2 regions of the Sphingomonas sp. MM-1 genome follow, and region 2 is predicted to be linked to the other one. Evidence: riboswitches for the same ligand, from Rfam matches in the RefSeq annotation. Region 2 holds a riboswitch; the other holds the start of a gene.
The links. A riboswitch is a leader RNA that binds a small molecule or an ion and turns the genes downstream of it on or off. The one in region 2 is predicted to bind cobalamin.
Positions count from the first base shown of each region.

Region 1 (8,648 bases), 1.7 Mb from region 2:
ATCCCGCGCGACAGGGCCGTGGGGCAGGGCGGGGCGGACGGCGACCTGCGCGTTTTCGGGCTCGAGCCGGGGCGGCGCTGGTTCTTCGCGCTGGTGCCCGATCAGGGCGCGCCGCTGGTGGTGGCCGATCGCGGGCTGCATCTGCCGACGGCCCATAATCTGCGCGACATAGGCGGTTATCGCACCGCCGACGGCCGCTGGGTGAAGATGGGGCTGATCTACCGATCGGACCAGCTCGACAGGTTGAGCGATGCCGATCTGGCGGCGATGGGGGAGGGCGGCCTCGGCATCCGCCTGGTGGCCGACCTGCGCACCGTGAGCGAGCGCCAGCGCGAGCCCGATCGCCTGCCGACGGGCGCCGAGCCGATCGTGCTGGACGTGGCGGCGGACAGCAAGGGCACGCTGGGCGGCGACATGCGCAAGGCGGGCGAGGCGATCGCCGCCGGCAAGGGCGCCGAGATGCTGGTGGCGGCCAATCGCGATTTCGTGTCGCTGGATAGCGCGCGGACATCCTACCGCGCGCTGCTGGAGAAACTGGAGGCGCCGGAGGCCGGCCCCACGCTCTACCACTGCACCGCCGGCAAGGACCGCACCGGCTGGGCGACGGCGGTGATCCTGACCCTGCTCGGCGTGCCGCGCGAGACGGTGATGGCCGATTATCTCGCCAGTAACGATTATCTGCGCGCCAAGAATGAGGCGACCTATGCCATGCTGGCCAAGGCGGCTGGGGCGGGGCCGCTGCCCGGCGGGCTCGATCGGGCGAAGCTGGAGCCGGTGCTGGGCGTGCGGCCCGAATATCTCCAGGCGGCGTTCGACGAGGTGGAGCGGGCTTATGGTTCGTTCGACGCTTATGTGAAGAACGGCCTGGGCCTGAGCGACGCCGATGTGGCGGCGCTGAAGGCGCGTTACCTTACCGGCCTTCCTTCCTGATCTGATCCCGCCGGACTTTCCCGAAACGGCCATCCGATTAACAGTCGGATGGCCGTTTTCGTGATCCCGGATCATCTTGTATGCCGTATAATATATGGCATAGAGAAAAGATGATCCGGGCGATGATTCCATGACGGCGCAGCCTTTGAAGGGCGATGCGCGCAGGGGGCGGCGGCCCCGGCATTCGCGCGAGGCGATCCTCGCCGCGGCGGTCGAGTTGATGGAGCGGCAACCCGACGCGCCCTTCTCGCTCAACGCGCTGGCCCGTGAGCTGGGCGTGACGCCGATGGCGATCTACACCTATTTCGGCAGCAGCAACGATCTGCTGCAGGCGCTGACCGAGCATGTGCTGAAGGGGCTGGTGATCCCGGTGGCGGAGGATGCGACGCCCGCCGAGGCGATCGCCGCCTGGTGCCACGCGGTGCGCGCCTTCTTCCTCAACCATCCCCCCCTCATCACCATGCTGACCTGGGAGGGCGGCCAGGCATCGATCGCGTGGCTGGATCGCACGCTGGTGCTGGTCGAGGCGCTCCGGCGGCTGGGGCTGGAGGGCGATGCGCTTTCCCGCGCCGTGCTGTGGGTGTGGGGCGTCATCATGAGCGGGATCAACCTGGAACTGCACAATCGCGCGGCGCGATATCGGATCGCGCCGGAGGCGGTGGAGGAGATCGACCCCCGCGTGCGCGAACCCATCCGCACGATGATCGGGATGGTCGAGCGGCCGGGGCATTTCGACGATTTCTACGATTATCAGGTGGCGCGGCTGATCGATGCGATCACCGCCATGACGGCGGCGCCATCAGGGGACCAACCGGCATAAGCGAGAAGAAGGCGGGTTAGAGGGATGGAAGGCGATCTGGCGACGACGGTGGCGAAGGCCATCACCATATATGGCACGGGGGCGGGCATATTCCTGCTGTTCTTCGTGATATCGGAGATTTTCCTGCGCTGGCGCGAGGGCAAGCGGCCGCTGGGCGGCGAGGGGCTGGCCAATATCGTGCTGTTCCCCTTCGGCCCGCTCCTGGAGGCGGTGATCCTGAACGGGCTGCTGATCGCGGGAATGTTCATGCTCTACAACATCACGCCGCTGCGCGTGCCGGTGGAGCTGTGGACGCTGCCCATCTACTTCCTCGTCGGCGAATTCGGCTATTACTGGTTCCACCGCATCGGCCATGAGGTGCGCATCCTGTGGGCGGACCATTCGATCCACCATTCGGCCGAGATCTACGACTTCACCGTCAACCTGCGGCACACGCCCTTTTCGACCGTGTATCGCTTCATCGCCTGGGGGCCGCTGGCGCTGCTGGGCTTCAACCCGCTGGTGCTGGTGCTGATCGCGATGAGCGCGCCGGCCTTCCAGTCGCTCTGCCATACCGAGCGGGTCGGCCGGTTCGCGCCCTGGTTCGAATGGCTGTTCTGCACGCCCAGCAACCATGCCGTGCACCATGCCAGCAACCCGCTCTACATCGATCGCAACTATGGCGGGCTTCTGAACATCTGGGACCATGTGTTCGGCACCTATCAGCGGCTGGAAGATCATACGCCGCCCGTCTACGGCCTGACGCGGCCGGTGAATTCGAACAATCCCGGCACGATCCTGCTGCATGAATTCCGCTACCTCGCCCGCGATTTCCGCGCCGCGCCGGATTGGCGGACCAGGCTGAACGTGCTGTTCGGCAAGCCGGGCAAGACCTTCGAGGCGGACGGGCCGGGCAAGGGCATGCGGCCGGCGGCCGGGCTGGAGGCGGCGGAATGACGCCGCCGGACGCCTGGACGATCGCGGCCGTCATCGCCTTTCTCGCGCTGCTGGCGAGCCTGCGCCTTTCGGTGCCGGCGCTGGAGGGCAGCCGGCTGGCCGGCTTCATCGCCCATCCCGCGCTGCTGCTGCCGCTGGTGCTGGCCGTGCCGATGACGGTGGGCCTGATGATGACCGGCGCGGTGCCGGTGGCGCCGCTCAGCGCGCGCGACATGGTGATGGCCGATTACGGCTATTGGGCGGGCATCGCCGCGCTGATCACCGTCGCCACGGCCGAGCTGTGGCTGCTGTGGACGCCCAGCATGGTCGCCCGCCGCTTCGCCAGGCCGGAATCGCGGGAGGCGCTCAAGGGGCTGCCGATCCTGAACCTCGCCTTCGGCGCCGGCTTCCTGGCGCTGGTGTGGAACGCCTGGAGCTGAACGGGCAAGGGGCGGCGCCCGGAGCGCTTCCCCTCCACCCGAAAAGGGTTGGACATTCCCCCATATTTTCCTAAGGAACTGCGCGAAGGCATCCGAAACGATGCCTTCATGATCGCGCCGGTGCCCCGAGAGGGGCTTAATAGGGAATGCGGTGCGGGCGGCCTCGGCTGCCCAAATCCGCGGCTGTCCCTGCAACTGTAAGCGGCGAGCGCGATGCATATCGCCTGCCCCCGATGACCGGGGCGGGCAGCCACTGGGCCGGACGCTAAATCATGCGAGGCCTGGGAAGGCCGTGCATCAAGCGATGACCCGCGAGCCAGGAGACCTGCCGGCGTCTGGTCGCTCTTGCTGTGGCCCAGGGGCTGGCCGTGGCACGGAACTCCGTCTGAGCGACGCATGTGCGGCGGGGGCCGCACCGGTTCGCGTGCCCGGCGCCAATGGCGTTCGCCGGCCATGCGCGCCGGCCGTTCGCGCGGACGCTCCCGTCAGGTTCGCTGACGCCGGACGGGGGCCTTGCCCGGATGTATTCCCAATTCGTTTCCAGGGCGGCGCTTGCCGCCGTCATCGCCTGTTCCAGCCAGATCGCCCACGCCGGGGAGATGGAGGACATCATCGTCACCGGCGCGGGGCTGGAGCAGACCCTGCCGCAGGAGATTGCGCGCTACGGCAGCGCGATCGAGGTCGTCACCGAACGGCAGGTGCGCGACAGCGGGGCCATGGACGTGGCGACGGCGCTGCAATCCGTGCCCGGCCTCTATATCCGCCCGGCGAGCGGGCCGTTCAGCTATGTCGACCTGGCCTTGCAGGGATCGCGCACCAAGGACGTGCTGTGGACCGTCGACGGCATCCGCATCAACAACCGGCTTTATGGCGGCACATCGCCCAACGACACGCTGCCCGCCAGCATGATCGAGCGGGTGGAGGTGCTGAAGGGCGGAGAGAGCCTGTTCTACGGCACGCAGGCGGCGGCGGGCGTGATCAACGTCGTCACCCGATCGTTCACCGACGATTTCAACGGCCAGGCCAATGGCAGCGTCGACAGCCGGGCGGGCACCAGCCTGGACGGCTATGTGCGGGGCAGCATCGGCCGGCACCGGTTCGTGGCCTATGCATCGCACAACCGGGCGGAGGGATATCGCCCGTTCACCGAGATGGAACCCAGCGCCACCGACCGCAGGCGCGGCTATGACGTCTGGTCCGTCGGCGGCAAATATCAATATGATTTCGGCGGCGATATCGCCCTGAACCTGCAATATCAGCACACCGAAGCGAACCTGGACAACGCCAACGCCACGCTGGTGCGCGAGAGCCGCAACGATCGCAACGAGGAGATCGCCAGCGTCCGGCTGGACTATACCGGCAGCGACGCGATCCAGTTCTTCCTGAAGGGCTATTATCACGACTGGAAGACCGCCTATGTGCAGATCCGCAACGATCTGGCGACGGGCGAGCCGATCACCATCTTCCCGCCCGGCACCTTCTGGGGATATCGCGATTACGGCGCCAGCGCACTGGTGAAGATGCGGCCGCATCGCGGCCTCGAATATCTGGTCGGCTATGATTACCAGAAATTCAACGGCCGCGATGATGTGCTGCTGATCGGCAAGACGCGCGAGAATGTGCATGCCGGCATCTTCCAGGTGCGCACGACGGACGATCTTTCGCGCCGCGCGCGGCTGGCGGCGGGCCTGCGCTACAACGAGACCGGCGGGGCGAAGAAGACGGTGTGGAACGTCACCGGCCGGTTCGACATCAGCGACGATCTCTATGTCGAAGGCGTGGGCGGCACATCCTTCCTGCTGCCCGATGCCTCGCAACTCTACCAGATCGATCCCTGCTGCGAGAAGGGCAACCCCAACCTCGCGCCCGAGGAGAGCCTGAACCTCAACGCCACGCTGGGCGGCAAGCTGCCGTTCGCGGGCGGCGCGGTCAGCTGGCAGGCGGGCCTGTTCGCGCGGCGGATCGATAATCTGATCGACGTGAGCTACGACGACCCGGCCTATCCCGACGGCATCTTCATGAATTCCGACGGGCGGGTGAAGGTGCGCGGCGTGGATGCGCAGGCGGCCGCGGCGCTGGGCGACGGCTGGCAGTTGAGCGCCAGCTACAGCTATACCCGGTCGCGCAACGCCGGGTCGGACCGACAGCGCGATCGGACGCCCAAGCAGTTCGCCAGCGGTGCCATCGCCTATGCGCCAGCCGGGTTGCCGTTCGGCGCCAACGTCACCGTGAACTGGGTTGGGGATGCCCGGTCGACGCTGCCGGGCTTCGGCCGCCGCAACTACGGCAATTACGCGCTGGTCGACATCGGCCTGCATTTCTACCCGGACGGCGACGCCCGCCGGCACCGCGTGGGCATCAACATCGAGAATCTGTTCGACAGGGAATATGCGACGAGCGGCTACCGCACCGCACCGCGCGACGATGGCAGCGGCCGCTTCCTCTACGGCGTGCGCGGCGTGCCCCGCACGCTGCGGGCAAGCTATGGCCTGAGCTTCTGAGCGGGGAGGGCGCGATGCTGCGACCCATCCTGTTCCTCCACCGCTGGCTGGGCGTGGCGGTGGGGCTGGTGATGACGATCTGGTGCCTGTCCGGCTTCGTCATGCTCTATTGGGACTATCCCCGACTGATGCCCGACGAGCAGATCAGGGGGCTGGCCCCCCTGAACCTGCCGGCGGCGGCGCTGGCCCATGCCGGGCTGCCGGCGGACATGCCGCTTTCCGCCGCACGGGTGGAGATGATGGCGGGCCGGGCGGTGCTGCGCGCCACGCCCGCCATCGATCCCGGCCGGCCGATCGCGCAGATGCGGGCGATGCCGGCCAATATCGACCTTGCGACCGGCCGGCCGATCGATGGCCTTTCCGAAGCGGAGGCGCTGGCGGTGGGCCGGTCCTTCGGCCGCCATTACGGCATCGGCGGCGATGCGCTGGCGGCGGTGCCCACGGGCATGGACCAGTGGACGGTGCAGACCTTCCGCCGCCACCAGCCGATGCACCGCATCGATTATGCCGGCGGCGCCACCGCCTATGTGGCCGCATCGGGCGAGGTGGTGCAGCAGACCAGCCGGGCCGAGCGCTTCTGGGGCTGGCTGGGGGCGGTGCCGCACTGGCTCTACCCGACGCTGCTGCGGCAGGACGGGGCGCTCTGGTCCCAGGTGGTGATCTGGAGCGCGTTCACCGGCTGTTTCCTGACCGTGACGGGCTTGTGGGTGGGCATCGCCCGCCTGCGCCGCAACCGGCGGGGCCGGATCGCATCGCCTTATCGCGGGCTCTGGTGGTGGCATCACATGGCGGGCCTGTTCTTCGGCCTGCTGACGCTGAGCTGGGTGGCGAGCGGGCTGCTTTCGATGAACCCCTGGGGCTTCCTGGAGAGCGAGGCGGGATTTGCCGAGCGCGAGCGGCTGGCCGGGCCGATGCGCTGGGGCGATGTGGCCGCCGCGATCGGCCGGCTGCCCGCCCTGCCGCCGGGCACGGTGCGGCTGGAGACGGCGCCGCTTGGCGGGCGGACCTACCTGGCCGCCGTCTTCGCCAATGGCCGCCGCATCCGGCTGGGCGGCGACGGGCGGCCGGCGCCGCTGGCCCGGGACGAGCTGGCGGCCGCGCTGGCGAGCGGGCCGCCGGTGGCCGCGCTGGAGCTGATGCGCGGCGAGGACGATTATTATTACGCCCACAAATATCCCGTGACGCTGCCGGTGTGGCGGGCGGTGCTGGACGATGCCGAGCGGACGCGGCTCTACATCGATCCCGCCACCGGCCGGCTGATCCGGGCCTTCGACGGCAACGGCCGGGCCTTCCGCTGGCTGATGGACGGCCTCCACAGCCTGGACCTGCCGGCGCTGCGCCTCCGCCCGATCCGCGACATCGTGGTGCTGCCGCTGCTGGCGGCCGTGACCCTCGTCTGCGCCACGGGGACGTGGATGGGCTTCCGCGCGGTGGGCCGCGATTTCCGCAGGGTCCGCAACCGCAGGCGCCGCCGGCACGGCGCACGCATCATCGCCATCGAGGGAGCAACGCCATGACCAACGCCTCCTCGCCCATCCGGCGGCGGATCACCCTGCTGTTCGCGGGGCTGATCGCCGCCAACATCGCCGCCTGGATCTGGGCCTGGGCGGTGTTCGCCGGCAATCCGGTGATGCTGGGCACCGCGTTCCTCGCCTACAGCCTGGGCCTGCGCCATGCCGTGGATGCCGATCATATCGCCGCGATCGACAATGTGACCCGCAAGCTGATGCAGGACGGGCAGCGGCCGGTGGCGGTGGGCCTGTGGTTCGCGATCGGCCATTCGGCGATCGTGCTGATCGCGGCGACCGCCATCGCGATCGCCGCCAGCACGCTTGCCGATTTCGAGGCGCTGGGCGAGACCGGGGGCGTGATCGCCACGATCATATCGGCGGGCTTCCTGTTCGCCATCGCGATCATGAACCTGGTGATCCTGCGCAGCGTATGGGAGCGGTTCCGCCAGGTGCGGAACGGCGGCGCCTATGTGGAGGAGGACCTCGACATGCTGCTGGCCGGACGCGGCCTGCTGGCGCGGATATTCCGCCCGCTGTTCCGCCTCGTCCGCAAGAGCTGGCACATGGCGCCGCTGGGCTTCCTGTTCGGGCTGGGGTTCGATACCGCGACCGAGGTGGCGATACTGGGCCTTTCCGGCGCGCATGCGGCGGACGGCATATCGCTGGGCACGGTGCTGGTGCTGCCGGTGCTGTTCGCGGTCGGCATGGCGCTGATCGACACCGCCGACGGGGCGATCATGCTGGGCGCCTATGAATGGGCGTTCGTGAAGCCGATCCGCAAGCTTTACTACAACATGACGATCACGCTGGTTTCGGCGCTGGTCGCGCTGGTGATCGGCGGCATCCAGACGGCGGCGCTGCTTTCCGAGAAATTCGGGCTGACCGGCGCACCCTGGGCGGGGGCCGCGGCGCTTTCCGAACAATTCAACATGCTCGGTTTCCTCATCATCGGCCTGTTCGTGGCCTGCTGGGGCCTGAGCGCGATCATCTATCGCTGGAAGGGCTTCGACGCGATCGAGGCGCAGGCGATCCCTACCCCCTTGCCGGAGACGCAGGCATGAGCAGGATACCCACCACCGTCATCACCGGCTTTCTGGGCGCGGGCAAGACCACGCTGATCCGCCACCTAATCGCCAATGCCGGGGGCCGGCGGCTGGCGCTCGTCATCAACGAGTTCGGCGATGTCGGCGTCGACGGCGATCTGGTGAAGGGCTGCAACGACGCGGCCTGCCCGGAGGAGGATATCGTCGAGCTGGCCAATGGCTGCATCTGCTGCACCGTGGCTGACGATTTCCTGCCGACGATGACCAGGCTGCTCGATCGCCCCAACCCGCCCGAGCATATCATCATCGAGACATCGGGCCTGGCGCTGCCCAAGCCGCTGGTGAAGGCGTTCCAGTGGCCGGACATCCGCACGCGGGCGACGGTGGACGGCGTGATCGCGCTGATCGACGCCGATGCGGTGGCGGCCGGCCGCTTCGCCATCGACGAGGCGGCGCTGGCGGTGGCGCGCGCGGCGGACCCATCGCTC
Region 1 covers NC_020561.1:3,277,566-3,286,213, forward strand. Annotated here, with positions in the region: gene G432_RS15705 (tyrosine-protein phosphatase) at 1-930, shown strand, start outside; gene G432_RS15710 (TetR/AcrR family transcriptional regulator) at 1,061-1,750, shown strand; gene G432_RS15715 (sterol desaturase family protein) at 1,775-2,686, shown strand; gene G432_RS15720 (hypothetical protein) at 2,683-3,105, shown strand; cobalamin riboswitch at 3,207-3,452, shown strand; gene G432_RS15725 (TonB-dependent receptor plug domain-containing protein) at 3,627-5,606, shown strand; gene G432_RS15730 (PepSY domain-containing protein) at 5,621-7,123, shown strand; gene G432_RS15735 (HoxN/HupN/NixA family nickel/cobalt transporter) at 7,120-8,178, shown strand; gene cobW (cobalamin biosynthesis protein CobW) at 8,175-8,648, shown strand, end outside.
Region 1: another riboswitch for cobalamin. It lies ahead of G432_RS15725 (TonB-dependent receptor plug domain-containing protein); the one in region 2 lies ahead of G432_RS07750 (TonB-dependent receptor plug domain-containing protein).

Region 2 (8,648 bases):
CGATCAGCTTCTCGCGCGCGACGGCGTCGGCGATGGCGAGCAGCTCGGCCCGGTTGGCGGAAATGGCGGTGGCCATGGCTTGGTCCTATCCTTCCTTCGAAATCCTGTCCGCGCCTTCGGTCGAAAGCGGCGCGGTGGCCTTTAACAGTGCATCGGTCAGAATGAGCTTGGCGCTGGCGATCCGGCCGAACGGGATCGCGACTTCGCCGACCCGTTCGGCATACACCTTCACGGTTTCACCTTCGAGTCCGTCGAGGCGCGCGTCGAACTGCTTGCGGCCGTCGAGCGGCGGCGCGACCTTGATCCGCGCATCGAACCCGGCCCAGTCCTCGAAATCCTTGAGGCGGGTGAGCGGCCGATCGATGCCCGGCGAGCTGACCTCCAGCCGATAGGCCTCCTCGATCGGATCGGCGGCGTCGAGCACGTCGGAAATCCGGCGCGACAGGGCCTCGCAATCGGCAAGGTCGAGCTGGCGGGTGTCGGGCCGCTCCGCCATCACCTGCAGCGTCGGATCGGACTTGCCACCGAACATCGCGACGCGCACGAGCGCGAGCCCGAGCGCCTGCGCCTCGGGTTCGATCAGCTTCGTCAATGCGGCGATGTCCGCGTCCGCCATATGCCTCCTTCGTCGAGCATGCGACCCTGGCGCCGGCCCCGGAGCGGAGCCGACCTCGCCAATGTCACCAATGTCGAGAGAGACTGCGATATAGGCGATCGCCCACCGTTCGGCAAGCGGAGTCGGCAATGCCTGCGCGCGCTTGATAATCGGCTGTTTTGCGGCTCTATTCGCCTGCCAAGGTCCGCGAAGGAGGCTGGTTGCCGATGTGGTTACTCGATCGGATGCTCTCCGGCATCGTCAAGCGGGGGGTGCTCCACGTCACCTACGCCGACGGCACTGAAAAGGCCTATGGCACGGCCACGCCCGGCTGGGCGGAGATTCGGATTCGCTTCACCGACAAGGGCGCGCCCAACTTCATCGCCCGCAATCCGCGCCTGGGCGCCGCCGAGGCCTGGATGGACGGCCGCCTCACCGTGGAGGGCGACGATGTCCGCGGCCTCATCGATCTGCTGCGCGGCAATGCGCCGTGGGAGAAAGGCGGCGACAAGCTGAAGGCCAGCTTCTGGCGCGAACAGCTGCAAAGCATCCTCGCGCGGCTCGACCGGATCAACTGGGAACGCCGGTCCCGGCGCAACGTCGCCCATCATTATGACCTGAACGGCCGGCTCTACGACCTCTTCCTCGACAAGGACCGCCAATATAGCTGCGCCTATTTCACCGATCCCGGCAACTCGCTGGAACAGGCGCAGGCCGACAAGAAGGCCCATATCGCCGCCAAGCTGGACCTGAAGCCCGGCCAGAAGGTGCTGGACATAGGCTGCGGCTGGGGCGGCATGGCGCTCTACCTCCATCGCGTCGCCGACGTCGACGTGCTCGGCATCACCCTGTCCGAGGAACAGCTCGCCGTCGCCCGCCGCCGCGCCCAGGAAGCCGGCGTCGCCGATCGGGTGAAGTTCGAGCTGATCGACTATCGCGAGGTGCAGGGCCAGTTCGACCGCATCGTCTCGGTCGGCATGTTCGAGCATGTCGGCCCACCGCATTACCGCACCTTCTTCGACAAGTGCCGCACGCTGCTGGCCGAGGACGGGGTGATGCTGATCCACACGATCGGCCGGATGGGCAAGCCTTCGACCACCGATGCCTTCACCGCCAAATATATCTTCCCCGGCGGCTATATCCCGGCCCTGTCCGAAGTGGTTTCGGCCAGCGAGCGGAGCAAGCTGATCCTCTCCGACCTCGAAACGCTGCGCGTCCATTATGCCTGGACGCTCGACATCTGGTATGATCGCACCGTCGCCGCGCGGGCGGAGATCGAGGCGCTTTACGACGCCCGCTTCTATCGCATGTGGCTGTTCTACCTTGCCGGCGCGGCCGCGGCCTTCCGCCATGGCGGCATGTGCAACTACCAGCTCCAATATATCCGCCGCCGCGATGCCCTGCCCTATACGCGGGACTATATCGCCGAGGCCGAGCGCGAGCTGCGCGCGAAGGCATGACAAAATATTTCCCGGAAGGACGCCCCTTCCGGGAAACATCCGCTTTTGTCAGGACGTTGCGCAACGATCCCGATCCGACCCGGAGCCAGGCCATGCATCGTCCCACATCCTTCATCCTGCCGGCCATCGCCCTGCTGGCCGCCTGCGGCGGCGCGGGCGAGGAAGGCAATGCCGCCGCGCCGGCCACGGCCGCGGCAGCCGACAAGCCCTTCGTCGCCACCGTCGTCGCCGATTTCGATTCGCCCTGGGCGATGACGTTCCTGCCCGACGGCCGGATGCTGGTGACGGAAAAGGCCGGACGGATGCTGCTGGTTTCGGCGGACGGCAAGGCCGCGACCCCGCTGGCGGGCATTCCGGCGGTGGACAGCGAAGGCCAGGGCGCGCTGATGGATGTGGTGCTGCACCCGAAATTCGCCGAGAACCGGCTCGTCTATTTCAGCTTTTCGGAAAAGGGCGAAGGCGGCAAGGGCGTGGCACTGGCACGCGGCACCCTTGCCGAAGGCCCCGCCCCGGCCCTGCGCGACGTGCAGGTGATCTTCCGCGCCAGCCCCTATGTGGAGGGCGACGGCCATTATTCGGGCCGCATCGCCTTCGCCCCCGACGGCCATCTGTTCTTCACCAATGGCGAGAGGCAGAAATTCGATCCCGCCCAGGACCCGAAATCGACGCTGGGCAAGGTGCTCCGCCTGAACGACGACGGCACGCCGGCCAAGGGCAATCCGCTGGCGGCCAGGGGCTTCCACCCAGCGATCTGGAGCTACGGCCACCGCAACCTGCTGGGCCTCGCCTTCGACGCGCAGGGCAATTTATGGGAACAGGAAATGGGCCCGCGCCATGGCGACGAGCTCAACCTGATCCTGCCCGGCCGCAATTACGGCTACCCCATCGTATCCAACGGCGATCATTATGACGGCCGGCCCATCCCCGATCACGATACCCGGCCGGACCTGGAAGCGCCCAAGGTCTATTGGAAGCCGGCCATCTCGCCCGCCGGGCTGATGATCTATTCGGGTGACATGTTCCCCGAATGGAAGGGCAGCGCCTTCATCGGCGCGATGAACATGCCGGGGCTGGTGCGCGTGGCGCTGGACGGCACCAGCGCCGCCAAGGCCGACCAATGGGACATGGACGGCCAGCGCATCCGCGAGGTGGAACAAGGCCCCGACGGCGCGATCTGGCTGCTGGAAGACGGCCTGCGCGGATCGCAGGGCCGCCTGCTCAGGCTGACGCCCCGGCGATAGCGCCGCCCCCTGCCGGGGAGCCAATCACCCGTTGGGCGTGAACCTGGCGACGCAGCTTGCCATCACCCCGGCCGGCGGCCCCAGCTTCACCATCGTCGCCAGCGCTTCCGATCTGAGCGCGACGGCCGCATCGGGCTTGAGGCCGCGCGCGGCGATGCCGGCGCCGATCTTGGCATCCAGCGCGCGGTTCATCGGGGTGAATTCCGCCAGCCTGTCCTTATAGGCGCTGGTCGGGCCGCCCAGCGTCTTGTTGAGGAATGCGCCCAGCGCATAGCAGCCGGTCTCCGCCCGCAGCGCATCCTGCGGCAGATCGATCGGGCCGCCGGCGGGCTCCTGCGTCTGCGGATAGGCGGCCGCGCAGGCAGGGGCCAGATCCTGCCACTTGCCGGCACTGATTCCCGCTTCGAGCTGGGGCATGCGCGCGGCGACGGCGGCGGCGCGCGACTGATCGAAGCTCTTGCCCTCGGCGCCCGCCAGCAGGGCGTAATGCATGATGCCCGCCTGCCGGTCGAAGGGCAGAGCCGCCGCCACGTTGCCGCCACCGGCCGCCCGCGCGCCGAGCGCCGCCACCACGCCGCAGGTGGCGGCGCGATCGATCGGGTCGTCCGGCAAGGTAAGAGCCTTCGGCCCACAGCCGGAAAGCGCCAGGCCCATCAGGACCGGCGCGGCGATAACGACCCGCATTCCATTCTCCTCGTTCAAGCTCCTGCTCGATACACGCGAAACCGGGCCGGGTTCCCCCTCCCCATTGCCAATGCGACGGATCGGGGCTAATGCGCGGCCGTCATCTGGGGAGTAGCCAGCCGCCCGACGGGCGGATTGCCTGCGTCAACATACTCGGTCGAGAGGCCGTGGCGCGGCAGGGGCGGGAAACCGCCCGGGCGAGACCAATGACGTCGCACTTCCGCCTGGCCGGGCGGGAGGTGCGATGTCGTTGGATTCATCGCCGCCCGGCCCGGAGATCGACCGTCCATGGAAGCCCTGCTCACCTCGACCGCGCTGGTCGCGCTTGCCGAGATCGGCGACAAGACCCAGCTGCTGGCGATCGTGCTCGCCACCCGGTTCAAGCGGCCCTGGCCGATTGTGGCCGGCATATTGGTGGCGACGCTGGCCAACCATTTCCTCGCCGCGCTGATCGGCTCCAATGTCGCAGCACTGCTGGACGGCACATGGTTCCGCTATCTCGTCGCCTTCTCCTTCATCGCCATGGCGGCGTGGACGCTGATCCCCGACAAGCTGGACGATGTGGAGACGAAGCCCGCCCGCTTCGGCGCCTTCATGACCACGGTGATCGCCTTCTTCCTGGTCGAGATGGGAGACAAGACCCAGATCGCCACCGTCGCACTGGGCGCCCGCTTCCACGATGTGATCGCGGTCACGGCGGGCACCACGCTGGGGATGATGATCGCCAACGTGCCCGCCGTCTTCCTGGGCAACGAACTGGTCAAGCGGGTGCCGATGCGCGTCGTCCACGCCATCGCGGCGCTCCTGTTCCTGGCGATCGGCCTGTGGCTCGTCGCGCAGACGGCCGGCTGGCTGTAACGCCGGCCCCGCCTCCAGGGCGCTGAGACGCCCTGGAAAGGCTCAGGCGCCGGACGGGCCTAACCGGGGTTCAATCGGCGACGAAACCGGGCGGGGGCACCCGGACGATGAAATGCCCCTTCACCCCTTCCGGCCATTCCCGTAAGGGCACCCTTCCCTCCTCGCTCGCGGCGTGGCGGACGGCGTAGTCGAGAATCGCGCGGGCCGCGTCCCCGGTCGGTGCGAACCGCCCGAGGACATAGCCGGTGCGGCCCGGCGCGCGGATATGGACGGTGCAATGCTCGCTACAGGCGAACAGGCACGGCATTTCCTGGATAGCGATATGCGCCGTATCCGGATCGGTGGCCTGCACCGCGCGCAGCGCCTCCGCCAGCCGCGCGCCGCCGCGAACCCCCTCCCCATCCTCGCGGGATGCGGCGGAGTGGCGGCAGCTATTGCAGACGACCACGGCGGGTCCGTCGGCGACGCGCGTCAGCATCTCATCCCTCCCGATCAGAACCGCGCGCGGACGCCGCCATAGACGCTGCGCCCCAGCGTGCCGTAGCGGTAGACGGTCTGATAATCCTCGTCGAACAGGTTCTCGATCCGGCCGAACAGGCGCACGCCGCCGCCCAGATCATATTCCGCCCGCAGGTCCACCAGCGTGTAATCGTCCAGCCGGCGGTTGTTGCCGGCATCGTCATAGCTCTTGCCCGCCCAGCGGACGGCAGCGCCCGTGGTCAGCCCGAACGGCCATTGGTAGCTGATCGATCCGTTGGCGGCGTTGCGGGGCCGGCGCGACAGCCATTTTCCGGTGTCCCGGTTCTCCGCATCGATCCAGCTGTAATTGCCGTCCACCAGCAGGCGATCGGAAAGCTTCAGCGACGCCGTCGCCTCGATCCCGCGCGAACGGGTGCGGGCGATGTTGAGATAATAGCCGAAGCGCGCGTCGCCCGCCGGCGTCAGGCAGAGCGGATCGATCTCGTCGGGATCGGTGGGCGCCGGAAAGGGGCAGCTGTAGAAATCGATCTGGTCCTTCGTCCGCCGATCGAACCAGGTGGCGCCCAGGGTCAGCGCGTCGCCGAACAGATGCTGCTCGATGCCGGCCTCCCAGCCCCTGGCGCGTTCCGGCGAGAGGGTGGTGTTCCCATATTCCGAATAGAGCTGGTAGAGCGTCGGCGCCTTGAATCCTTCGGCATAGCTCGCCCGCAGCACCGTGCCGGTGGGCAGCGACCAGGCGGCGCCGCCGGCGAACTGGGTCTTGCCGCCATAGGTCTTGTGGTCGTCGTGCCGCACGCCGCCATTGACGGTCAGGCCCGGCAGCACCTCGCCGGTAAGCTGGGCATAGAGGCTGGTGATGCCGGCATGGCCGCGCACCGGATCGGGCACCGGAATGGCGAGCGAGGCCGCCGGCGACACGGTGCGGAAGCGCGAGCGTTCATTCTCGACCCCGAACAGCGCCGTCCACGTGTCGGTGATCGCGAAACTGCCCTGATATTCGAAGCGACGGTTGCGCCCGGCCGCGTCGAAGGTCTGCTGGCGCTGGCGAGTGGGATCGTAATTGTCGCGATCCGTGTCGGTATAGCCGAAGGCGAAGCGGTTGCGGAACCGGCCGTCCAGCAGCGCGACGTTCAGGCCGGCATAGCCCACGAATTCGCGGTTGATGCCATATTCCGCCGTATCCCCGGCAAAGCCGTCTATCTCCGTCCGCCCACGCGAATAATAGCCGCGAACGTCGGCGCTGACGCCGTCGGCGATCTCCAGCTCGGCCCGGCCGGTGAGGCTGCGGTTGCTGTAGCCGTCCCGCTCGCCCCCGCCCTGATCGGCGCGGATGGCGGAAATGCCGTCCGTGGTGAAGACGTTGCCGCCGATCCGCCAGGCCAGCGGCCCGGTGCGGCCGCCAAGGCCGGCGCGGGCGTTCACGGTGTCGCGCGATCCCGCCTCGACATCGAAGCTCGCCTCCAGATCCTTTTCCGGCATGGCGGTGACGACGTTGACGACGCCGCCAATGGCCTGGCTGCCCCACAGGATCGACTGCGGCCCGCGCAGCACCTCGATCCGCTGGGCATCGCCGACCAGCAGGTTGGCGAAATTATAGCCGCCGCTGGTGGAGGACGGATCGTTGAGCTTGACGCCGTCGATCACCACCACCGTCTGCTCCGCCTCGGCGCCGCGGATGCGGACGGAGGTGACGGTGCCGTAACCGCCGTTGCGCGAAACGGTGACGCCGGGCGTCCGCCACAGAAGCTCGGTGACGCCGATATCCTGGGCGCGGTCGATCGCCGCCTTGTCCAGCACCGTGACGGAGGAGGCCAGCCGATCGATGGCGATGGGCGCGCGGGTGGCGGTGACGATGATCGCGCCGCCATCATAATCCGGCGGCGTCGCCGCATCGGGCACGGGCGCCACCTGCACCTCGGCAAAGGCCGGCGCGGACAGGAGGAAACTTGTAAGAAGAACAGATCTCAACATCGAACATATCCCCAAAAGGCGGACATGCCGCGCCGTTCGGGGAGACAGGATGATCGACCTCGCCCCCCGCGCGAACGCGGCCACGATGTCGTCGCGCGGGGCAAACCCGTCCGCTCGGCGCACCCTGGCCGGACGAAGGACGACCGCGACGGGCAGGTCTCCTGGCTCGCGGGTCAGCGCCGGTCCGGGCCGCCTTCTCGGGACGGGACGTCCCAATGGCATATGGCCCGATGGCTCACCGCTTACAGTTGCAGGGGCAGCCGGGGTATTCCACCCCGTTCCCTTTTCATCCCCGTCGCCGGGGAACCTGTCGCGACGGGGGCGATAGTCCGGCCGGGCCGGGCCGGTCAACCATGATGGCTGATCGGCACCACCAGCCGGCGCCCTTCCACCTCGCCGATCCAGGCGCGGACGCCGTAGACGTCGGCCAGCCGATCGGCCGTCAGCACCCGATCGGGCGGGCCATCCGCCACCAGCCGGCCGTGATGCAGCAGCAGCAGCCGATCGCAATGGCCGGCGGCGAGCGAAAGATCATGGAGCACGGCCACCACCAGCGCGCCGGCATCGGCCTGGCGGCGCAGCAGCGCCATCACCTCGAGCTGGTGGCCGGGATCGAGCGCGGCCAGCGGCTCGTCCGCGATCAGCGCGGGCGCCTCCACCGCCAGCGCGCGGGCCAGCAGCACCCGCGCGCGCTCGCCACCGGAAAGCTCGGTCGCCACCCGGCCGCGCAGGTGCCCGATATCCGCCTGCTCGATCGCCCGGTCGATCGCGGCGACATCCGCCTCGCCGATCCGCGACAGCGGCGCCAGATGCGGCAGCCGACCGAGCGCCACCAGCCGTTCCACGGTGAGCGGCCAGTGCAGCGTCTGCCCCTGCGGCAGATAGGCGATGCGACGCGCAAGGGCCGCGCGGGGCAGGCGCGCCACCGGCTGCCCATCCACCCGCACGCCGCCGCCGGATAGCGGCACGAGGCCGAGCAAGGCCCGCACCAGCGTGGACTTGCCGGCGCCGTTGGGGCCGATCACGCCGATCAGCCTGCCCGGCGCCAGATCGGCATCGACATTCGCCAGCACGGCGCGGCGGCCCAGCGCCACGCCCAGACTTTCCGCCCGGATCGTCACCATAGCCGGCGCTCCCGCATCAGATGGACAAGGAAGATCGGCACGCCCAGGAAGGCGGTGACGACGCCCAGCTTGAGTTCCGCCGTGGTGGGGATGATGCGGACGGCGACATCCGCCAGGGTGAGCAGCGCCGCCCCCGCCAGCACCGACGGCAGCAGGATCGCCGAGGGCGACCGATCGGTGAGCGGGCGGACGAGATGGGGCACGATCAGCCCGACGAAGCCGATCGACCCCGATA
Region 2 covers NC_020561.1:1,590,377-1,599,024, forward strand. Annotated here, with positions in the region: gene nusA (transcription termination factor NusA) at 1-76, opposite strand, end outside; gene rimP (ribosome maturation protein RimP) at 86-616, opposite strand; gene G432_RS07725 (SAM-dependent methyltransferase) at 823-2,055, shown strand; gene G432_RS07730 (PQQ-dependent sugar dehydrogenase) at 2,148-3,296, shown strand; gene G432_RS07735 (hypothetical protein) at 3,321-3,980, opposite strand; gene G432_RS07740 (TMEM165/GDT1 family protein) at 4,269-4,838, shown strand; gene G432_RS07745 (DUF1636 domain-containing protein) at 4,909-5,316, opposite strand; gene G432_RS07750 (TonB-dependent receptor plug domain-containing protein) at 5,331-7,289, opposite strand; cobalamin riboswitch at 7,424-7,615, opposite strand; gene G432_RS07755 (ABC transporter ATP-binding protein) at 7,637-8,413, opposite strand; gene G432_RS07760 (FecCD family ABC transporter permease) at 8,407-8,648, opposite strand, start outside.